Regions from separate parts of the Photobacterium sp. 2_MG-2023 genome, predicted to be linked through region 1. Evidence: predicted binding sites of a transcription regulator. Region 1 holds the regulator's gene; the other holds the start of a gene.

Region 1 (10,571 bases):
AGTCATTGGTGTAAACGCAGATATCACCAGCAATGGTCAGCGACTTCTCAGCTATGGTGCGAGCATCCAGCTCGGTGTTTTCCAGCAGCGCCCGGGCTGCGGATAACGCAAAATTACCGCCTGAGCCAATGGCAATCAGGTCGTTTTCCGGCTGAACCACATCACCGTTACCTGTGATGATCAGCGAGGCGGTGGCATCCGCAACGGCCAGTAAGGCTTCCAGGCGGCGCAGGCTACGGTCGGTACGCCAGTCTTTTGCCAGTTCGACCGCGGCTTTCATCAGGTGCCCCTGGTGCATTTCCAGCTTGCGTTCGAAACGCTCAAACAGGGTGAAGGCATCGGCGGTACCGCCGGCGAATCCTGCCAGTACCTGATTGTTGTATAAGCGGCGGACTTTGCGGGCATTGCCCTTCATGACGGTATTGCCCAGTGAGACCTGGCCATCACCGGCGATGACGACTTTTCCATTGCGACGTACAGAGACTATGGTTGTCACGGTATTACCTCTTAGCATCAGTCCGGCTCGTGGGCCGGTATGGGTATAGCCGCAGATCTGGGGATGGTGGTTTCCGATTTCAAGGCAAACGAAACAATCTGCGCGGTGGAGGCCATAAAAAAGGATGCCTTGGCAGCGTTTTGTCTGCTTCAGCATCCTTAATCAGTGTAGTTAGCCGTTATCAGGTCAGCAAACGACTCAAGCGTCCCAGTACCAGATGGCGCAAGGTTCGATCCCAGCCCGTCGCAGCATATTGCGATCGCTTTCGGCTTTGCGTTTCTGAGGGTATGGGCCGAGTACCACGCGATACCAGCTGCCTTTTTCACCCTGAGACACTTTGATCTGGCTGGTAAGCCCCTGGAAAGCAATCATGGCTTTGCGCTCCTCCGCCTGACCTGGCGAGCGGTAAGCGCCACACTGCATCAGATAAGGGCGACCCGGCTTATCCGGAACCTTCTTCGCTTCCACCTGCACTTCTTTATTTTCCAGCTCTTCAATGTAGCGCCATTTTTCTGCAGGCTTAGGCGGTAATTTTTCTTGTTGCTTAGGCGCAGTCACAGGCTTGGTGTCGACTTTGGTGCTGGTTTCCTGCTTGGGTTTGGTGGCTGGTGCAGGCGGCGTTTTGTCTTTGACCGGCGCCGGCTTAACCGGGGTCGCATGGGGTGCTGCAGGCTTGGGTGACGAAGACAGAAAATATAAGCCATAGCCGAGGGCAATAACCAGGCACAGGGCAATCAGTGCCCATTTTACCGGGAACTGGCCACTGGGTTTACTGCTGCGGGAAGGCGTTCTTCTGGCGGGCTTTTTCGCGGCCCGGCCTCGCTTGACGTAATCTTTGGTTGCCACAATGTCTTGATGATTGTTGGACTAATGGTCTGACATGGTACAAAGAAGTGTCCACACTGGCTAGTGTCGGGAAGCCTGTACCTGCCACAGAGGCAGAGCTTCCCGATCATTCTGTGACCTTTTGCTCAAAGTGGTGATTTTTTCAGCTCAGGTCGAGGTGGCTATTGCGGCTTGGTTGGCGGTGGCGCGGCACTTTCCCGGATGACCAGCTTGGCATCCAGCAGGCGCGAACCGGCAGCTATGTCCTTACCTTGCAGTATGTCCAGCAGCATCAGCATCGACTGACGGCCAATTTCATAGCGTGGCTGCGACACTGTGGTCAGCGGCGGATCGCAGTATTCGGCGAACTGGATATCATCAAACCCTACGATAGACAGGTCCTGAGGGACATTGATCCCTAATCGCTTGGCTTGCTGCATGGCGCCGATGGCCATGACATCGTTGTGGCACAGCAGGGCGGTCGGTGGCTCCGGCAGCGATAACAGGGTGGTCACAGCGCGGGCACCGCCGGCAAAGGTGAAATCACTTTTTACCGTGTAAGCCGGATTCAGTTCTGTGCCGGCACGGCGCAGGGCCTGCTGATAACCCTGAGAGCGGAACTGGCAGAGCATGGCACTGTCGGGACCTGTGATTTGGGCAATGTGTTTGTGGCCCATCTGGGTCAGGTAGTTCACGGCTTCAAATGCTGCGGTCAGGTTATCAATGTGGACGGTCGGCAGCTCCAGCTCAGGGGCAAACTCACAGGCCATCACCATAGGAGGCAGGTTTTTCTGTTCCGGTTTGCTGATATCAAAGGGTAAATCCGTGCCCAGCAGTAACATGCCGTCTGCCTGCTTGGTGAACACCAGATTCACGAATGAGTTCTCCCGGCTTTTCTGCTGGCCGCTGTCGCCCAGCAGTACCAGGTAGCCATATTCCATCGCTGCTTCTTCAATCCCCCGGATAATTTCCGTGAAATAGGGATCGCAGATGTCGGGGACGATAGCGACAATGGTTTTGGATTCATTGCGCCTAAGGTTACGAGCCAGGGAATTCGGGGAATAGCCAGCATCCATGACAGCCTGTTCGACTTTTTTACGGGTCGAGGCTGACACTTTTTCCGGGTTCATCAGAGCGCGCGACACAGTCGCGGTAGAGACTCCGGCTAGCTGGGCAACATCCTTCATTGTCGCCATAAATAGTTCCTCTCTAAGACATTTCTCTCAATAATGCTGGAGGATCGCAGCCAAATCGGTGCAGAAACCTGGTCCAACAAGCCTGTTATTGTAGGCGCTTTATGCGGGTTTAAACATGTGCCAAATAGCATAAATTACATTGGGCTTGTGATCCAAATCGCATTAATTATCTTATCTTCAGCTTAAATCCTGAGGTTCGACGTCTAGCGACCAGCGCACTTTCCGCGCCAATGGCAGCAAGTTAATGGCAGGACGGGCCACAGACAGCAGAGTTTGCAGGGTTTTCCTGTCGGGCGCCTGCAGCAGTAACTGCCACCGGTAGCGACCGGCGCGGCGGGAGAGAGGCGCCGGATTGGGGCCCAGCACCAGAGTGTGAGCCTCAAACAGCGGGCTGGCCTCCAGAATGCCGCGCATCTGATGCAGAAACTGCTCGGCCAGCTCACTTTGCGCTGCTTCGGCTCTGAACAGTGCCAGATAAGTAAAAGGCGGCAACATGGCCTGACGGCGTTCTGTCAGCGCCTGAACAGCAAAGTGGTCGTACCCTTTGTAGAGCAGGGCCTGAAGCAGGCTGTGTTCCGGATGGTGGGTTTGCAGCAGCACTTCACCCGGTTTACTGGCGCGGCCAGCACGGCCTGCGACCTGGATGAACAGCTGTGCCAGCCGCTCCGCAGCCCGAAAGTCATTACTGAACAGGGCGCTGTCGACATCGACCAGCGCTACCAGGGTCACATCCGGAAAGTGGTGACCTTTGGCCAGCATCTGGGTGCCGATCAGGATCTGGTACTCCTTGTTTCTGACCGCCTCAAGGTAATTGTCCAGGCTGCCTTTGCGGCGGGTACTGTCGCGATCAATGCGCACGGTACGGAACTCAGGAAACAAGCTGGCGAGCTGGTGTTCAAGCTGCTCGGTGCCGACCCCGACGGTTTGGAGCTGAGTCGAGCCGCACTGCTGACACTGGGGCATGACAGGACGCTGGGTCTGGCAATGGTGGCAGCGAAGCTCGCCGGAGTGCTGATGGTAAGTGTAATACGCATCGCATCGCTTACACTCCGCCAGCCAGCCACATTCGTGGCACATCAGCGCCGGCGCGAACCCGCGGCGGTTGAGAAACAGCATCACCTGATTGCCAGCGCTCAGATGCTGGCGCATACGGGCAATCAGCGGTGCGGACAGTCCTGCCTCCAGATGGAGTCCTTTCATGTCCAGTACCCCGTGACGGGCGGCCTGAGCGTTACCGGCGCGGCGGGTCAGATGCAGGTGGTGGTATTTGCCGGTTCTGGCATTGTGCAGGGTTTCCAGTGCCGGCGTGGCTGAACCGAGCACAACCGGAATGTTTTCTTTGCTGGCCCGCAGCACGGCCATGTCTCTGGCGTGATAGCGCAGGCTGTCCTGTTGCTTATAGGACGAGTCATGCTCTTCATCGACAATAATGATGCCGAGATCCGCGAACGGGGTGAACAGGGCAGAGCGGGTACCAATAATGATGCCGGCCTGATTGTCGCGCCCGGCCAGCCAGGCGCTGAGGCGCTCGGTATCATTCAGGCCGGAGTGAATGGTGAACAGCGGCACATTAAAGCGACGCTGAAAACGGTTGATGGTCTGCGGCGTCAGACCAATTTCCGGCACCAGCACCAGGGCCTGTTTACCGGCGGCCAGCACCGGCTCAATCAGGTTGAGATAGACTTCGGTCTTGCCTGAACCCGTCACACCTTCCAGTAAATAACAGGCATAACCCGGATTGGCATTGATACTGGCAATCGCCAGTGCCTGCTCTTCGTTGAGGCGGGGTTTCTCTTCGGTGACGGCGAAATCCGTTGGCCAGTGGCCGCTGGATGCTGTGGTGTGAAAACTGTCGACCCAGCCTTTTTCTGCCAGCGTTTTCAGGGTGGCGCTGTTAACCTCCTGGTCGAGTAAGGCATCGTGACTCAGCGCGCCATGGCGCAGCAGCGTCAGCACTTTAGCCTGCCGCGGTGCCCGTTTGAGCGCTGCCAGAGGTTGTTCCTGGCCTTTTTCTGTCAATTGCCAGTAACGAATCTCGGCATTGGCCGGTCTGCCTTTACGTAAGGCCGAAGGCAGGGCATTGGCCAGCGTATCGCCCAAAGGGTACTGGTAGTAGCGGCTGGTCCACTCCAGCAACTGAAACAATGGCGGTTGCCACAGCGGTTCGCTATCGAGAACGGCTTTGAGGGGCTTGAGCTGGTCGCGGGGAAAATCGGACTGCTCCGTCAGGGCAATCACTATCCCGGTGAGCTGCTGACGGCCAAATGGCACCCGTACCCGGCCACCGACCACGGGCCGTTGGCCTGATGGGATCAGGTAGTCGAAGCTTTTGTCCAGCGGAACGGGCAGGGCAACCCTGGCAATGGTGGCAGTCATGGGTATTGGCTGATATCACTTATACTTACAGGTAGATGGCAGTGTACCTTGCACAAGGGGTGAGGCAAAGCAAGACGACACTGCGATTGCAGGTTGATCTGTGTCGGCTGATTGATTATCATACGCCGCCTATTTGTCCAGCGCCTTTGGCCTGGCAGTATTTATTAACCACGTGTGGTGCCCGGCTTTGGATCGGGAGAGCGACACGGCCTTAGCTTAGAGGTTTCCCATGAAACAAGGTATCCACCCAGAATACACAGCTGTAAACGCAAAATGTTCTTGCGGCAACGCTTTTGTCTTTAATTCAACCATGAAAAAAGACATCAGCCTGGATGTGTGTGACAAATGTCACCCATTCTACACTGGTAAGCAGCGTCAAGTGAGCACCGGTGGCCGTATCGACAAATTCAACAAGCGTTTCGGCGCTCTGTCTAGCAAGTAATTGCTTTAAGACACTGTCGAGAAAAGGGACGCATATGCGTCCCTTTTTGCTATTTGCTGTTTCTTCCCGCCTTTAATGACTGATTTATTTGTAGTCATTGACTCCAACCTGTCATCCCCTGCATATCTTCTGGCCTGTCACGGTTATTGTCTTGGTATTACCAGCTTGTGCGAACTAGGATTTTGTGCTGCTATCGAATATGATTGATTGTTCAATACCGAACCGAACAGAACATCCATCCATTCAGGATTCTAATAATTATGTCTGAAGATTTTCGTCAACAAGCACTTCACTATCATGCTTACCCTGTCCCCGGGAAAATTTCGGTTGAACTAAGCAAGCCTGCCAATACAGTAGAAGATCTCGCTCTGGCCTACAGCCCTGGTGTGGCTGAGCCGGTGCGGGAAATCGCCCAGAATGCAGAGAATGTGTATAAGTACACAGGTAAAGGCAACATGGTTGCTGTGATTACCAATGGTACGGCCATTCTTGGTTTGGGTAACCTGGGGCCGTTGGCTTCTAAGCCGGTTATGGAAGGTAAGGCCCTGCTGTTCAAGCGTTTCGCTGGCCTGGATTCGATTGATATCGAAGTGAAACACCGTACCATCGACGAGTTCGTTGATACTGTGGCCAATATCGCCGATACCTTTGGTGGTATTAACCTGGAAGATATCAAAGCCCCTGATTGTTTTGAGATTGAAAAACGCCTGATCGAACGTTGCCAGGTGCCTGTGTTCCATGATGACCAGCACGGTACGGCAATTGTAACGGCAGCCGGTATGCTGAACGCACTGGAACTGCAGGGCAAAGATATCAAAGAAGCAGTGATCATCTGCCTGGGTGCCGGCGCAGCGGCCGTCGCCTGTATGGAACTGTTGATCAAATGCGGCGCGCAGCGTGAAAAAATCTACATGCTGGATCGCAAAGGTGTGATTCACACCCGTCGTGATGACATCAACGAGTATAAGCAACTGTTTGCCAACAACACAGATAAGCGCACCCTGGAAGATGTTATCGAAGGCGCGGATATCTTTGTCGGTGTCTCAGGCCCGGATCTGCTGGCCCCTGAGTCGCTGAAACTGATGGCTGACAAGCCGATCGTGTTTGCCTGCTCAAACCCGGATCCGGAAATTAAACCTGAGCTGGCCCATGCGGTTCGTAATGATCTGATCATGGGAACCGGCCGTTCGGATTATCCGAACCAGGTAAATAACGTCATTTGTTTCCCGTTTATCTTCCGTGGTGCGTTGGATGTGCGTGCCAGCGAGATTAACGATGAAATGAAACTGGCTGCGGTGAACGCTATCCGCGAACTGGCCAAAGAACCGGTGCCGGCAGAAGTTGTTAAAGCAGCAGGTGTGGATAAGCTGGAGTTCGGTCCGGACTATATTATCCCTAAACCTATGGATCCGCGTTTGTTGCCACGGGTTGCCAAAGCGGTTGCGGTCGCGGCTGTGGAATCTGGCGTTGCCCGTATCGAAATGCCTGTGGGTTACATGGAAGTGTAATGACACACAGTGTGTGCTTATGATTGAAAAAACCAGCCATATGGCTGGTTTTTTTTTATCTCAAGGCGTTATGTTGATTATTCGTTGATGTCTTCGTACTCAATACCCAGGCTGTCCATGATGGCCTTAGCTTCTGCCGGTAAATCGTCAGGGCGATCTTTGCGGATATCTTCATCCGTTGGCAGTGGCTGGCCGGTGTAGGCATGCAGGAATGCTTCGCACAGCAGTTCACTGTTGGTGGCGTGGCGAAGGTTATTTACCTGACGGCGGGTGCGTTCATCTGTGAGGATTTTCAACACCTTTAATGGGATAGAGACAGTGATTTTCTTGACCTGCTCATTTTTCTTGCCATGTTCCGCATAAGGGCTGATGTACTCACCGTTCCACTTTGCCATTGTTTACCTTCTCAGCGATATAGGGTTTTGAAATATTGTATGGGGGGAATTTTAGCGGCATTTACTGCCACAAGCAAAGACATATAGACGTCTAGAAGTGTTGACGTCTTTTTTAAATCTCGCTAAGGTTGAAGCATCTTACTCTCGTCGGCCTCTGGCCTGGTCCCGGAAACAAGGAAGCAAATTACATGAGTGACAAGAAAACAGCTACTATCGCTGTTCGCAGCGGCATTGAAACCGATCAGCAATTTCGTGCAGTGGTGCCACCTATTTACTTGACCTCAACCTATGGCTTCCCTGAATTAGGGACTTTACCTCAGTACGATTATTCCCGCTCGGGAAATCCCACCCGTAATTTACTGGCAGACACTCTGGCGGAACTGGAAGGCGGAGCGGGTGGTGTGGTGACCAGCTGTGGTACAGCGGCGATTAACCTGCTGGCAACGGCGCAGCTGGGGCCGGATGATCTGGTTGTGGCCCCCCATGACTGCTACGGCGGTACCTACCGCTTGTTCAATACCCGTGCCGGCAAAGGTGACTTCAAGGTGCTTTTTGTCGATCAGGGCAACCCTAAGGCGCTGGCTGAAGCACTGGCCAGAAAACCTAAACTGGTGTGGGTTGAAACGCCGTCCAACCCCTTGTTGCGGGTGATTGACGTCGAGCAGCTGTGTTTGCAGGCGCATGACGCGGGAGCGCTGGTGGCGGTGGATAACACTTTCCTCTCGCCGGCGCTGCAGCAGCCCATCGCGCTGGGCGCGGACTTCGTGGTGCATTCCACCACTAAATATATCAATGGGCATTCCGATGTGGTTGGCGGGGTGCTGATTGCGAAAGACAGCGAGCACGCCGAGAACTTGTCCTGGTGGGCCAACTGTATCGGCGCCACCGGCGCGCCCTTTGATGCTTACCTGACCCTGCGCGGCGTACGTACTTTGATGGCACGTATGCGTGTCCATGAAGAAAATTCCGCCCGGCTGCTGGCCTATCTGCAAACCCAGCCGCTGGTGGGTAAGATTTATCACCCCAGCCTGGCAGATCACCCAGGTCATGAGATTGCGGCCCGGCAGCAAAAAGGCTTTGGCTCCATGCTGAGTTTTGAGCTGGCCGGCAGCATGCAGCAACTGGAAGTTTTTGTGGCGTCTTTGCACGATTTCTCTCTGGCTGAGTCACTGGGCGGCACGGAGAGCCTGATTGCGCATCCTGCCAGCATGACCCACCGTGCCATGTCGGATGAGGCGCAGCGCGAGGCCGGTATCTTGCCGTCGCTGCTGCGTCTGTCTGTGGGCCTGGAAGATGCCGATGATTTGATTGCCGATCTGGCTCAGGCCTTTACCAAAGCGGCGGAGGTCAGTGAATGACCCTGACACGTCAGTTGCACAAATTTGGCGGCAGCAGTTTAGCGGATGCCAGCTGTTACCGTAATGTCGCCCATATTCTCGAGCAGTATTCCAGCGCCGATGATCTGGTGGTGGTCTCGGCAGCCGGTAAAACAACCAACCGACTGATTCAGTGGCTGTCTTTGCTGAGCAAAGATGGCCGGCTGGCGCATGAAAGCCTGCAGGATTTGCGCACCTTCCAGCAGCACCTCATCGAAGAGCTGTTAGAGGAAACCGTGGCGGATGAGCTGTTAACCTCGCTGCATCTGGAGTTCAGTGAGCTGGGTCAGCTCACTGACAGCGAGATCACCCCGGCCAGACAAGCCTGGGTACTCGGACACGGTGAACTCTGGTCCTCCCGATTACTGGCCGCACTGCTGACACACAAAGGCATGGCGGCACGTGCGCTGGACTCGCGGAGTTTCCTGCGTGCCGAGCGCGCCGCTCAGCCGGAAGTTGACCGTGGCCGTTCACTGCCGTTGCTGCAAAATGAGCTGGCACAGCACAGTGGTCATCGCATGGTGATCACAGGTTTTATGGCCAGCAATCAAGCCGGAGAAACCGTACTGCTGGGGCGCAATGGTTCGGATTATTCCGCCACTGTTATCGGCGCCCTGGCCGGTGTCAGCCGGGTGACCATCTGGAGTGATGTCGCCGGTGTCTACAGTGCGGATCCCCGTCTGGTCAGTGATGCTTGTCTGTTGCCCTTGCTGCGACTTGATGAGGCTGACGAGCTGGCTCGTCTGGCGGCTCCTGTGCTGCACAGCCGCACGCTTCAGCCTGTGGCCCAGAGTGCCATCGACCTGACACTGCGCTGCAGTCTGCTGCCGGAATCTGGCTCGACTCGTGTGGAGCGGGTACTGGCATCTGGCCGTGGCGCCAAAATTATTACCTCTCTGGATGAGGTCTGTCTGCTGGAGCTGTCTGTCTCCCGAGCCCAGACGCTGGAGCAGGTGGAGCGCGAGCTGGCGACTCTGCTGCCGAAAGCGCAGCTGATCCCGCTGGCTCAAGCGGTGGAAACCGACAAAGGACAGATTCTGCTGGCATATACCGCTGAAGTGGCCAACGGGGTACTGGCACTGCTGCAGGACAGCGGTTTACCAGCCGAGATCCGTTTGCGCGACGGTTTTACTATGGTGGCCGCGGTAGGGGCCGGGGTGGTGATAAACCCTGTGCACTGTCATGGCTTCCAGCAGCAGTTGAAAGGCCAGCCGGTCGAATTTATTGCCGAAGCCGAATCCGGGCTGAGTCTGGTGGCGGTGCTGCGGCAGGCCGATACCCAGGCCCTGGTTCAGCTGATTCACCAAAATTTGTTCCAGGCGCAAAAGCGTATCGGTCTGATCTTGTGCGGCAAGGGCAATATCGGCAGCCGTTGGCTGGAGTTGCTGGAAGAAGAAAAGGTGGCACTGGAAAAGCGTCACGGCATGAGCTTTACCCTGATAGGGGTGGCCGATAGCCGGCGCTACTGGCTTAATCTGCAGGGCATTGAGCCAGTTCAGGCTCTGACCCGGTTTGATGATGAAGCCACAGACGGCACGGACTGGCTCCCGGCTCTGGGGCAGCATGACTATGATGAGCTGGTGGTACTGGATGTCACCGCCAGCAAAGCACTGTCTGAGCGTTACCCGGAATTTGCCAGCCACGGCCTGCATCTGATTTCTGCCAACAAAGTCGCAGGCTCAGCAAAAGGCAAAGTCTACCGCGCTGTGGTTGATGCGTTCGAGAAAAGCAGCCGCCACTGGCTGTATAACGCCACTGTGGGCGCCGGATTGCCGGTCAACCATACGGTCAAAGATTTGCGCGACAGCGGGGATACGATTATTGCTGTATCCGGCATTTTCTCGGGTACTCTGTCCTGGCTGTTCCAGCAGTTCGACGGCAGCCTGCCTTTCAGCCAGTTGCTTGAACAGGCCTGGCAGCAGGGGCTGACGGAGCCGGATCCCCGCCACGATCTGGA
Region 2 (10,571 bases), on a different contig from region 1:
ATTCCTTTACCTGAAACAAAGTGCTGCTTCAGGTTCTCAATACGTAAAATGTCGTCCATGAAGACACCCACTCCTTTGCGTAGTTGCCACTCTATTCCCCAAATTCCGGAAACCTTGATGGATCTATGGGTTCAAGCGGAATCATTTGTTTGCTTGGACGTTCAGCGCTGGGCATCAATCCCAACAGCCGTTGGGTGTAGGGATGCCGGGGATGGTCGAACAACTCAAACACATCGGCCGTTTCCAGCACTTTACCGCCATACATAACAGCCACATCATCACAAATTTCCGCCACTACACCCAAATCATGGGTAATAAAGATCATCGCCATCTGGGTTTCTTCCTGCAGTGCCTTCATCAATTTCAGGATTTCGGCCTGGATCGTGACATCCAGTGCCGTGGTCGGCTCATCACAGATCAGAATGTCTGGCTTGCAGGCCAGCGCCATGGCGATCATCACCCGTTGCCGCATGCCGCCGGACAAGCTGTGGGGATATTCATGCAGGCGTTTTTCGGCCATGGGTATCTGCACTTTATTCAGCATGTCCAGTGAATAACGGTTACGCTCCTTTTTGTTCAGTTCCGGACGATGAAGCGCCAGCACTTCGTTAAGCTGTTTACCTATGGTGTACACAGGATTGAGTGCTGTCATTGGGTCCTGAAAGATCATTGATATGCGATCGCCACGCATAGCGCACATGTCCTGGGCGGAAAGTTCGAGTAAGTTCGTCTCCCGGTACAAAACCTTGCCATTGGTTACCCGGCCATAAGGCTTTGGCAGCAGGCCCATGACAGACATGGCCGTCACGCTTTTTCCTGACCCTGACTCGCCGACCAACCCAAGAGTGCGGCCTTTTCTGACATCAAATGACACGCCGTGCAGTACCTTTACCACACCGTCATCTGTGCAAAACTCAGTTTCCAGCCCCTCTACCCGCAGGATAACCTGATGCTCGTTCATTTCGCCCTCCGCCCGCTTACAGCTTGTATGCCTCTTCCATGATAGTGACGGGCTCGAAGGTTTTGCCTGACTTCATAGCCGCTTTGGTTTCACGCTTCAGCGACTCATCAATCCAATACGTGCCCAGATCCCGGAACGTCCCCGAGGGAAACAGAAATTCAGTGGATTTTGTCATCGCCGGTTGCGGTATCTGCAGCCAGCGCCAGTAAGCTTCACGGGCATAGGGGCGCATGTAACCAGGAATAATGACGCTTGCGTCTGCCACAATGACCTGTATTTGCTTGGCGAGAGCTTTCTTTTTATTCAAGTCAAATTCGGAACGATAGGCCAGGATCAGCCGGTCTAATTCAGGGGTGCTGTAATTGGTGAAGTTATTATTCTGCGGCTTATTGGCGTTCTCAGAGTAGAAATATTCCCAGTATTGGGGGATTTCGCTGGTGCCCATAGAGTGAAAAGAGAGCTCGTGCTTTTTCTCCAGCACATATTTGAATGCCGATGAACCATCAACCAGATTCAGGGTGTATTCGAGCCCGGCCAGTTTGGCCTGTTCTTTCAGATAAGCCACTTGTGGTGTCAGGTAGCCATAGCTGTAGGTGATAGCAAACGAAAGCCGCTGTCCTTTATCGTTGATCCGAATGCCATCCGGGCCAATGTTACCGAACCCCGCTTTTGTAAAATACTCAATCGCGGTATCCGGATCAAACGGTGGCGCTTTCAGCTCGCTGTTGGTGTAATCACCATGCCCGACTCCCATAGGATTGGGTTTCCTGATGACATCACCACGTAAGACTTTCTCAATCAGACCATCAAAATCGGTGGCGTATGCCAGGCCTTTACGGATATCCAGATTCCCCAGCAGTGGTTTGGCGGTATTTAGCCATAATCCACCCGCGCCCATGGGGACTTGATTATATCCCCAAAACTTATGGATATAGCCATGCTCAAAATTGGGGGTGTCCGACTTCTCGCGCCACAGCTCCGGGGTGTCCAGCCAGAAAGAGTCCAGATTGCCTTTTTCAAAGTGCTGACGGGCAATGTCTTTGTCGCGTATCACTTTAACGCGAATTTTCTCGACATTATAACGATACAGATAATAAGGATTTGAGTATCCCCACCAGTCTTTGCCAACATGTTTGAAAGTGATCGACTTGCCTTTTTTGATATCGTCAATGTAATACGGGCCGGCGGACGGCTCGGCTTTAAAGTTGTAGTAGCGAACAAAGTTATCTTCTACCCCATCACTGTTTTTATCGACTTTCGGTTTATAGAAATGAGCGGGACGGGGCTGCAGATTGGTGTACAGCATCAACTCTTCTTTATTGCGTTTTTCTGCTGATACCACAGCAAAGGTGTGAGCATCATATTTAACGACATCGGCAATCTGCTGGGTATAAAAGGTGTTATACCAGGGGGCAACTATGTCTTTGGAGCGCATAAACGTCAGTACATAGATGAAATCATCCGCCGTAATAGGCTTTCCATCAGACCATCTGGCGTTGGGGTTAATACGATAATAAACGGTTTTATCGTCATTGCCATAAGCCCATTCACTGGCGATATCCGGGATCCAGGCCTTGGTATCAGGATGACGGGTTACTGCAGCGGGTCGGCTGTCAAGCAGCCAGGTACGGAAGCGGCCGTTGGAATCCGGTCCGACGATACGAAATGTCTGCGGAAAACTCTCAATATAAGTATTAAAAGTGCCGCCGAATTTGGCATGCGGAGAAGCAAAACGCGGCTCATGCAGATTAGACTCCCATTTCAGCCCGGCCGGAAGCTCGGCTGCCCCTGCCGGTGCACCGCTCAATGTGATGGTCCAAAAGGCGAAAATGTTCAGTATCTTTCTCATCGTACATCCTTGTTATCTGGCTACACGTCTTTATTAACTATAACGGGTAAATTTTTTCGGATCGAAAGCCGCACGCACGCTCTCACCAATAAAGGTCACCATTACCAGGACCAGCACGATGGCCGTCACCACGGTAATCACTATCCAGGGCGCACCCAAATTCGATTTCCCTTGCTGCAGTAAATCTCCCCAACTGGGTGTCGGCGGCATTAAGCCCAGACCAAGATAATCCAGTGCCGTTAACGCTGTAATATTGGCTGCTATGGTAAACGGAGCCAATGTCACTATCATCACCATAACATTGGGCAAAATGTGCGCGTAAAGAATCCGCCAGTTTGAGGCGCCCAGTGCCTTCGCGGCCATGACGTAATCCCGGGCCACTTCTTTGTAGGTCATAGTGCGCATGTACCAGGTCATCCCCATCCAGCCGAACAGCACATTGATGGCGACAAAAAGCGTAAACGAAGGCTGAGTGATAGAGACAAGTATCATGATGACATAGAGAAAAGGCACCATTGACCAGATTTCAATAAAACGCTGCACCAGCAAGTCAAACTTTCCGCCCCAAAAACCCATCGCACAGCCGACAGCTGTACCTATGGCATAGGAAATAGCCATGGTCAGTAAGGCAAAACCCATAGTGATACGAAAACCGTAAACCAGCCGGGCTAGAATATCCCGCCCTATGGTATCGGTGCCAAGGTAATGCCGGGACTGGGCGTCAGGCGCGGTGGGAGGATAATCCCCGCTAAAATCCTGTTCATAGGGGTTCCAGGGCACGAGCGGCATCAGCACAAAATTATCCGTATCGCTTTGCGAAAAAGCCTGCTGCAATTCCCGGTACTGTGCCTCGCTTTGGTACTCCTGCCCGAACTGAGTGCCAGGCAGCACATCGCTGACGACCGGAAAATAGTACTCCCCCTGATATTTGACGATCAGCGCTTTGCTGTTAATCAAAAACTCGGCAAAGAAGGATAACACCAGCAGTGTGGATAATATTATCAGTGACCAGTAACCTCGCTTTATCGTTTTAAAACGCTGGATTTTCTTTTTTGTCAGTGGGCTAAGTGTCAGCATCTCAGGCTCCGAATCTCACTCGGGGATCAATCATGGCAACACAAGCATCGGAAATGATATTGCCCAGCATTAATAACGCAGCATTTATCGCAACGATTCCCATCACCACAGGATAGTCCCGCTCAATGATAGATTCGTACCCCAGCAGACCGATCCCATCAATATTGAATATCACCTCAATCAAGAAAGACCCTGTCATAAAGAACAGCAAGGAGTTGCCAAAGTGGCTGGCGATAGGAATAAGACTATTGCGGAGCGCATGGCGGCGAACCGCGGTCGAAAAGGGTAACCCTTTGGCGATAGCTGTACGGATATAATCCGCTGACAATGTTTCCATCATGTTGTTTTTCATCGTCATTGTCAGAGTGGCAAAATCACCAATCAGATAACAAATCAGCGGCAGACAGGCATGCCAGAGGATATCTTTAACCTGCTGCCAGAGTGATTCATAGTCATCGAAATCGTCACTGACAAAGCCGCCCATTGGAAACCATTCCAGCTGATAGCTGAAAAGCGTAATAAGCATCACCCCTACCACATACCCCGGCAAGGCATAACCGACAAAAATCAGAATTGAAGATCCGGAGTCAAAGCCGCTGCCGTGTTTTAAGGCTTTGTAGTAACCCAGAGGAATAGAGATAAAGTAACTGAGAAAAAAGGTCACACCGCCGTAGAACATGGACACCGGCAGCCTGTCCATAATCATGTCCCAGACAGGTTCGTAGTAACGGGTCGACAATCCGAAGTCCAGATGCAGCATTTTCATCAGCCACTCGGAATAAGCTTCAAAGACCGGCTTGTCTAATCCGTAAAACGCATTGAGTTCGGCCAGTTGATCTTCTGACAGTGCATTGCTTTCCCCTGCCATAGAAGGAGACATAGACATACTTTGCTGCGCCTGAATACTGGCCAGCATACGCTCGACCGGTCCGCCCGGCACAAAACGGGTGAGGGCAAAAATAAGAATCGTAATGCCGATAAAAGTGGGGATTACCAGCACCAAACGGCGCAAAAAGTATGAAAGCATGAAGGTAAATGACTCCTGTCATTGTCCGCCTGTTCCTTGGTCTAGTCAGTATAGCAGTTGGTTGAATGTTTAATGATGATCCAAACAGCAGCCTGCTCACTATTTGACAATAAAAACATGAGTTTATATTTCCCCCTGTATCAAAGGGAAAATACTGTCCTGATATTCTGACCCACCTGGCAGGCCATCAGAGTGGTCACTATACAGATATAAAAAAACAGACACGTTTTGAGCGTGTCTGTTTTTGTGAACCTTAAAGATGCCGGACAGTTAGTTGCTGGCCGCTAACCAGGCCGGGACATCCGCGACACTGTCGAGCACAACCGAAGCCAGTGCCTCCCCTTCTTGAGTGACTGGCTTACCGGTACGCACCAGAATTCTGGTGCCCACGTCAGCCGCTTGCGCCGCTGTCATATCATCGGTTTTATCGCCAATCATCACTGAACGGGCCATATCAATGTTCAGAAAATCGCGGGCTGAAATAAACATGCCTGGCTTGGGCTTGCGGCAATCACAATCTTGCAGATAATCGCCCTTTCCTTCTGTCGGGTGATGCGGGCAGTAATAGATGCCGTCAAATTCAACACCGTTATCGACAAAATTCCAGTCCATCCACTCTGTCAGGGTCAGGAATTCATCTTCGGTATACATGCCTCTGGCAATACCGGCCTGATTGGTCACCAGCACCAGAAGGTAACCCTGCTCTTTCAGTTTCTTGCAGGCGTCAAACACCCCTTCGATATATTCAAAATCGTCAACAGTATGGACATAGCCGTGATCAACGTTAATGACGCCGTCACGATCAATAAACACAGCAGGCTTAGCCAAGCGATCACCTAAAGATAGAAATCAAATTCGCTAAATTATGGCATGGCTGACACACGGAATCATCTCTTTATCCTCAGGCAGACTGGCTGACACTTTTCCGGCTGAATCGCAGTGTTTTTTGATTTAGCCGTCTAGACGTAAAAATATCTATTGACTTAGCCATCTAGACACCCTAGCATCCACAACAGATGACACGGAAAAATTCCGGTAACACAAGAAGATGACAAGGTCTATCGCTTAAACTACACACAAAAACACTAATGCAGGCGAAATGACGACCATAAAGCTATGCTGGTTTACAACACAGCAAGCAAGTTAAAAAAGCAGTAGCAGGACACAGCATGATAGAGATCAACAGGGTCAATAAAACCTTCAAAGTCGGGGATAAAGACATCCACGCCTTACGCGATATCAACCTCAGCATTGAGCAAGGCACAATTTTTGGTGTCATCGGTGCGTCCGGTGCGGGAAAAAGTACCCTGATACGTTGCGTTAACTTGCTTGAGAAGCCAACCTCAGGACACATCATTGTTGATGGTATCGATCTCACTCAGCTCTCTAATCAGGAATTAACACTGGCTCGCCGTAAAATCGGCATGATTTTCCAGCACTTCAATCTGTTATCGTCCCGCACCGTTTTCGACAATGTCGCGCTGCCGCTGGAACTGGCTGGCACGGATAAAGCGGAAGTCAAACGCAAAGTAACCGAATTGCTCAATCTGGTTGGTTTAGCTGACAAACATCAGTCCTACCCGTCAAACCTCAGCGGCGGACAAAAACAACGGGTGGCTATTGCCCGTGCCCTGGCCTCTGATCCTAAAGTTTTGTTGTGTGACGAAGCCACCAGCGCACTGGATCCGGCCACCACCCAGTCCATTCTTGAGTTACTGAAAGAAATCAATAATAAGCTGAACCTGACAATTTTGCTGATCACCCATGAAATGAACGTGGTGAAAAGCATCTGTTCAGAAGTGGCCATCATAGGCAACGGCGAGCTGGTCGAGAAAGGTCCGGTGGGTGATATCTTTGCCCATCCGAAAACAGAACTGGCACGTGAATTTATCCGTTCTACCTTAGATCTGTCGATACCGGAAGATTATAAAGCGCGCCTGGAAACAGAGCGTACAGAGACTAACTACCCTCTGATACGGCTGGAATTCACCGGCGCTTCCGTGGATGCGCCACTGCTCAGTCAGGCATCGCGGCAGTTCGGTATTGATGCCAACATTCTGAGTGCCGACATGGACTATGCCGGCGGTGTGAAGTTCGGCCTGATGCTGGCGGAATTTTTTGGCTCTGAAGAAGCGACACAACAAACCATCGCTTTCCTTCGCGAACACAAAGTAAATGTAGAGGTGCTGGGTTATGTTGCTTGATTCTATCGCCACCTGGTGGCAAACCAACGAACGCCTGATTGGTCTGCTGACGGACGCTTTAGGCGAAACACTGATGATGGTCTTCGCTTCCGGCCTGATTGGTTTCGCCATCGGCATTCCTGTGGGTGTCGCTCTGCACCTGACCAAGCCCAACGGCCTGCTGGCCAACCCGGGCTTTAATAAAGTGCTGGGTGGTGTGGTTAATATCGGCCGCTCCATCCCGTTCATTATTCTGCTGGTGGCCATTATTCCATTCACCCGCTTTGTGGTGGGCAGTTCCATCGGTACTGCGGCGGCCATTGTGCCACTGACAGTCGGCGCAATTCCCTTTATCGCCCGTCTGGTGGAAGGTGCACTGCTCGAAGTACCCAGCGGTCTGGTTGAAGCCGCGCAAGCTATGGGTGCCACGCCAGTGCAAATCATTCGCAAGGTACTGCTGCCGGAAGCGCTGCCGGGCATTATTAATGCCGTCACCATTACTCTGGTCACTCTGGTCAGCTACTCGGCCATGGCAGGTACAGTCGGCGGCGGCGGTTTAGGTGATGTCGGTATCCGCTATGGTTATCAGCGCTTTGACGGCACAGTCATGATGATCACTGTGATCATGCTGGTCGTGTTAGTACAGCTGATCCAGTCCGCCGGGGATCATCTGGTCCGCCGCGTCGACCACAGATAAGTTTGACGGGAACACAACAGAAAACTCACATCCGCCGGACATGGCTTGCCGGCGAAACCGATAAGTTACAGAAATACAACGACAACAAAGTACAGGGATTCCCTGAACAATAGGAGAAGTACAATGGCTCTGAATATTAAACATTTCTTTGCAGTCGCGGGTCTGGCGTCAGCTCTGGCACTGACTGGCTGTGGCGAAAAACAGGAATCTACCGCTGCTGCTGACAACAGCAAAATCAAAGTGGGTGTGATGGCCGGTGCAGAAGCGCAGGTAGCTGAAGTGGCCGCCAAAGAAGCCAAAGACAAGTATGGTCTGGACGTTGAGCTGATCACTTTCACCGACTATGTGTCACCTAACGCGGCGCTGGAAGAAGGCTCGATCGACGTTAACGCCTTCCAGCATAAGCCTTATCTGGATCAGCAAATTAAAGACCGTGGCTACAAGTTCGCGATTGCCGGTAACACCTTTGTCTACCCGATTGCAGCCTACTCAAGCAAAATCGCTTCTATCGATGAGCTGCAAGACGGTGATCAGATCGCAGTGCCAAACGATCCAACCAACCTGGGCCGCTCGCTGCTGTTGCTGCAGCAACAAGGTCTGATCAAACTTAAAGACGGCGCAGGCCTGACAGCCACTGTGCTGGATATCGTTGAAAATCCAAAGAACCTGGACATCGTTGAACTGGAAGCACCGCAACTGCCGCGCTCTCTGGATGACGTCAAACTGGCCATTATCAACAACACCTACGCCAGCACTATCGACTTGTCTCCGGATCATGACGGTATCTTTGTGGAAGACAAAGAATCACCTTATGTGAACCTGATTGTTGCCCGTGAAGATAACGTGAATGCCGAAAACGTGCAGACCTTTATCAAGGCATATCAGTCTGATGCGGTGAACGATGCAGCGATGGAGATCTTCAAAGGCGGCATTGTCAAAGGCTGGTAAGCCATCGCCTCACAACACCTTGCCGATAAAAGTTCAAAAGCCCCTGCAAAGGGGCTTTTGTTGTTCTGGATGGGGAACAATGATCTGATCAGACAGCTCGGTCTTTTACTTCTTCTTTTTCACCGTACCCTGCACGGCTTTAAAGCGTGGATTGGATTTGCAAATTACGTAAATGCGGCCACGTCGCTTGACCACCTGGCAATCTCTATGGCGCAGCTTGGCGCTTTTGAGTGAGCTTAATACCTTCATTGTGCTTCCTTATTTCCAAACGCCGCAAAACGGCGGTTAAAGTTTGCCATCCGGCCTTCTGTCTTAATCACCCGCTGCTTGCCGGTGTAGAAAGGGTGCGATTCAGACGACACGTCCAGCAAGAAGTAGGGGTACTCCTTGCCGTCCTGCCATGTGATGGTTTTATCTGTCTTCAGTGTCGAGCCGACAACGAAATATTTATCTACGCTAGTGTCGTGAAACACCACTTTACGGTACTCGGGATGGATACCTGGTTTCATCATGCCTCCTCGCATTAAATGTTATAGTATAACATAACACTTAATGCGCTTTTCCCACAACAAGATTTTCAGCAACACCACATTGAGATGTGCTAAGGTCTGGCAGATATGATCTGCAGCGACATGCATGAATGACAGAGAAAATGACTTTTCAGATTGAGCCAATTGGTGTCATCCACTCCCCTTACAAAGAGAAATTCGCCGTTCCCCGTCAGCCCGGCCTGGTACCCAGTGCCAGAGCAACCCTGGTGCTTTGCGGCGATGCGAACACGCCGGAATCGATCAGAGGCATAGAACAGTTCAGCCATTTGTGGCTGCTGTTTTTATTTGATCAGAACCTGGCGGCGGGCTGGCGCCCTACCGTGAGACCGCCCAGACTAGGCGGTAATGACCGCATCGGCGTCTTTGCCAGCCGGGCCACTTTTCGCCCTAACGGTATAGGGATGTCAGCGATCAAGCTGAACGGCGTGCGGCATGAAAAAGGTCAGGTGCTGTTGGATTTGGCCGGTGTGGATTTGGTTGACGGTACGCCTGTCATTGACATAAAACCCTATATTCCCTATTCCGACAGTGTGCCGGATGCCAGTGGCGGCTTTGCGGCAGAGATACCTGAACTGCTTCCCGTCGAGTTTACCCCTGCTGCACTGGCCCAGCTTGATGGCGAAGACGCAGCCTATCAACAAGCGGTGATTGAAGAAGTACTGGCGCAGGATCCCCGCCCGGCCTATAAGAAAGCGAAAACGGATGACAAGCGCTATGGCGTACTATTGTTTGACTACAACGTACTGTTTCGGTTTGAAGGCCATAAAGTCCTGGTCGAACAAATAGTCGCCTCCGGGCAAGCTGACCTTACAGACTATACTTAACCTGTTTTCCGGTGACTGAAGTCACCGGACAGCCAATAAGCCTCGGGTTCCCTTTGGCGAAAGGCAGATACGCTGCTAATATACTGCTCTCAATATTAATCCTCATAATTACCAACGGATACCATCAATGCGTACCAGTAAATATCTTCTTTCTACCCTGAAGGAGACTCCAAACGACGCAGAAGTCATCAGCCACCAGCTGATGCTACGTGCAGGTATGATCCGTAAGCTGGCCTCAGGTTTGTACACCTGGCTGCCTACAGGTCTGCGTGTCCTGCGTAAGGTCGAAACCATTGTTCGCGAAGAAATGAACAATGCCGGTGCAGTCGAAACACTGATGCCTGTGGTTCAGCCGTCTGAACTGTGGCAGGAAACAGGCCGCTGGGACAAATTCGGTCCTGAGCTGCTGCGAATTGCTGACCGCCATGACCGACCGTTTGTACTGGGACCGACG

Evidence for each region. The regulator MetJ, encoded in region 1, represses methionine synthesis genes. The targets are predictions, from matches to a motif close to TTAGACNTNTANANGTCTAA.
Region 2: a site for MetJ is predicted at 5,866-5,885, ahead of metN (methionine ABC transporter ATP-binding protein MetN). Genes of this name have one in related genera too.

Annotation. Positions count from the first base shown of each region.
Region 1 covers NZ_JAUOQQ010000004.1:149,134-159,704, forward strand. Annotated here, with positions in the region: gene hslV (ATP-dependent protease subunit HslV) at 1-496, opposite strand, end outside; gene Q4491_RS05350 (SPOR domain-containing protein) at 695-1,342, opposite strand; gene cytR (DNA-binding transcriptional regulator CytR) at 1,504-2,517, opposite strand; gene priA (primosomal protein N') at 2,695-4,893, opposite strand; gene rpmE (50S ribosomal protein L31) at 5,123-5,335, shown strand; gene Q4491_RS05370 (malic enzyme-like NAD(P)-binding protein) at 5,596-6,843, shown strand; gene metJ (met regulon transcriptional regulator MetJ) at 6,921-7,238, opposite strand; gene Q4491_RS05380 (O-succinylhomoserine (thiol)-lyase) at 7,427-8,596, shown strand; gene Q4491_RS05385 (bifunctional aspartate kinase/homoserine dehydrogenase II) at 8,593-10,571, shown strand, end outside.
Region 2 covers NZ_JAUOQQ010000020.1:1,013-11,583, forward strand. Annotated here, with positions in the region: gene Q4491_RS15380 (ABC transporter ATP-binding protein) at 1-59, opposite strand, end outside; gene Q4491_RS15385 (ABC transporter ATP-binding protein) at 92-961, opposite strand; gene Q4491_RS15390 (extracellular solute-binding protein) at 978-2,810, opposite strand; gene Q4491_RS15395 (ABC transporter permease) at 2,844-3,887, opposite strand; gene Q4491_RS15400 (ABC transporter permease subunit) at 3,889-4,914, opposite strand; gene gmhB (D-glycero-beta-D-manno-heptose 1,7-bisphosphate 7-phosphatase) at 5,185-5,742, opposite strand; gene metN (methionine ABC transporter ATP-binding protein MetN) at 6,084-7,118, shown strand; gene Q4491_RS15415 (methionine ABC transporter permease) at 7,108-7,794, shown strand; gene Q4491_RS15420 (MetQ/NlpA family lipoprotein) at 7,918-8,742, shown strand; gene ykgO (type B 50S ribosomal protein L36) at 8,848-8,991, opposite strand; gene Q4491_RS15430 (type B 50S ribosomal protein L31) at 8,988-9,251, opposite strand; gene tsaA (tRNA (N6-threonylcarbamoyladenosine(37)-N6)-methyltransferase TrmO) at 9,395-10,117, shown strand; gene Q4491_RS15440 (proline--tRNA ligase) at 10,245-10,571, shown strand, end outside.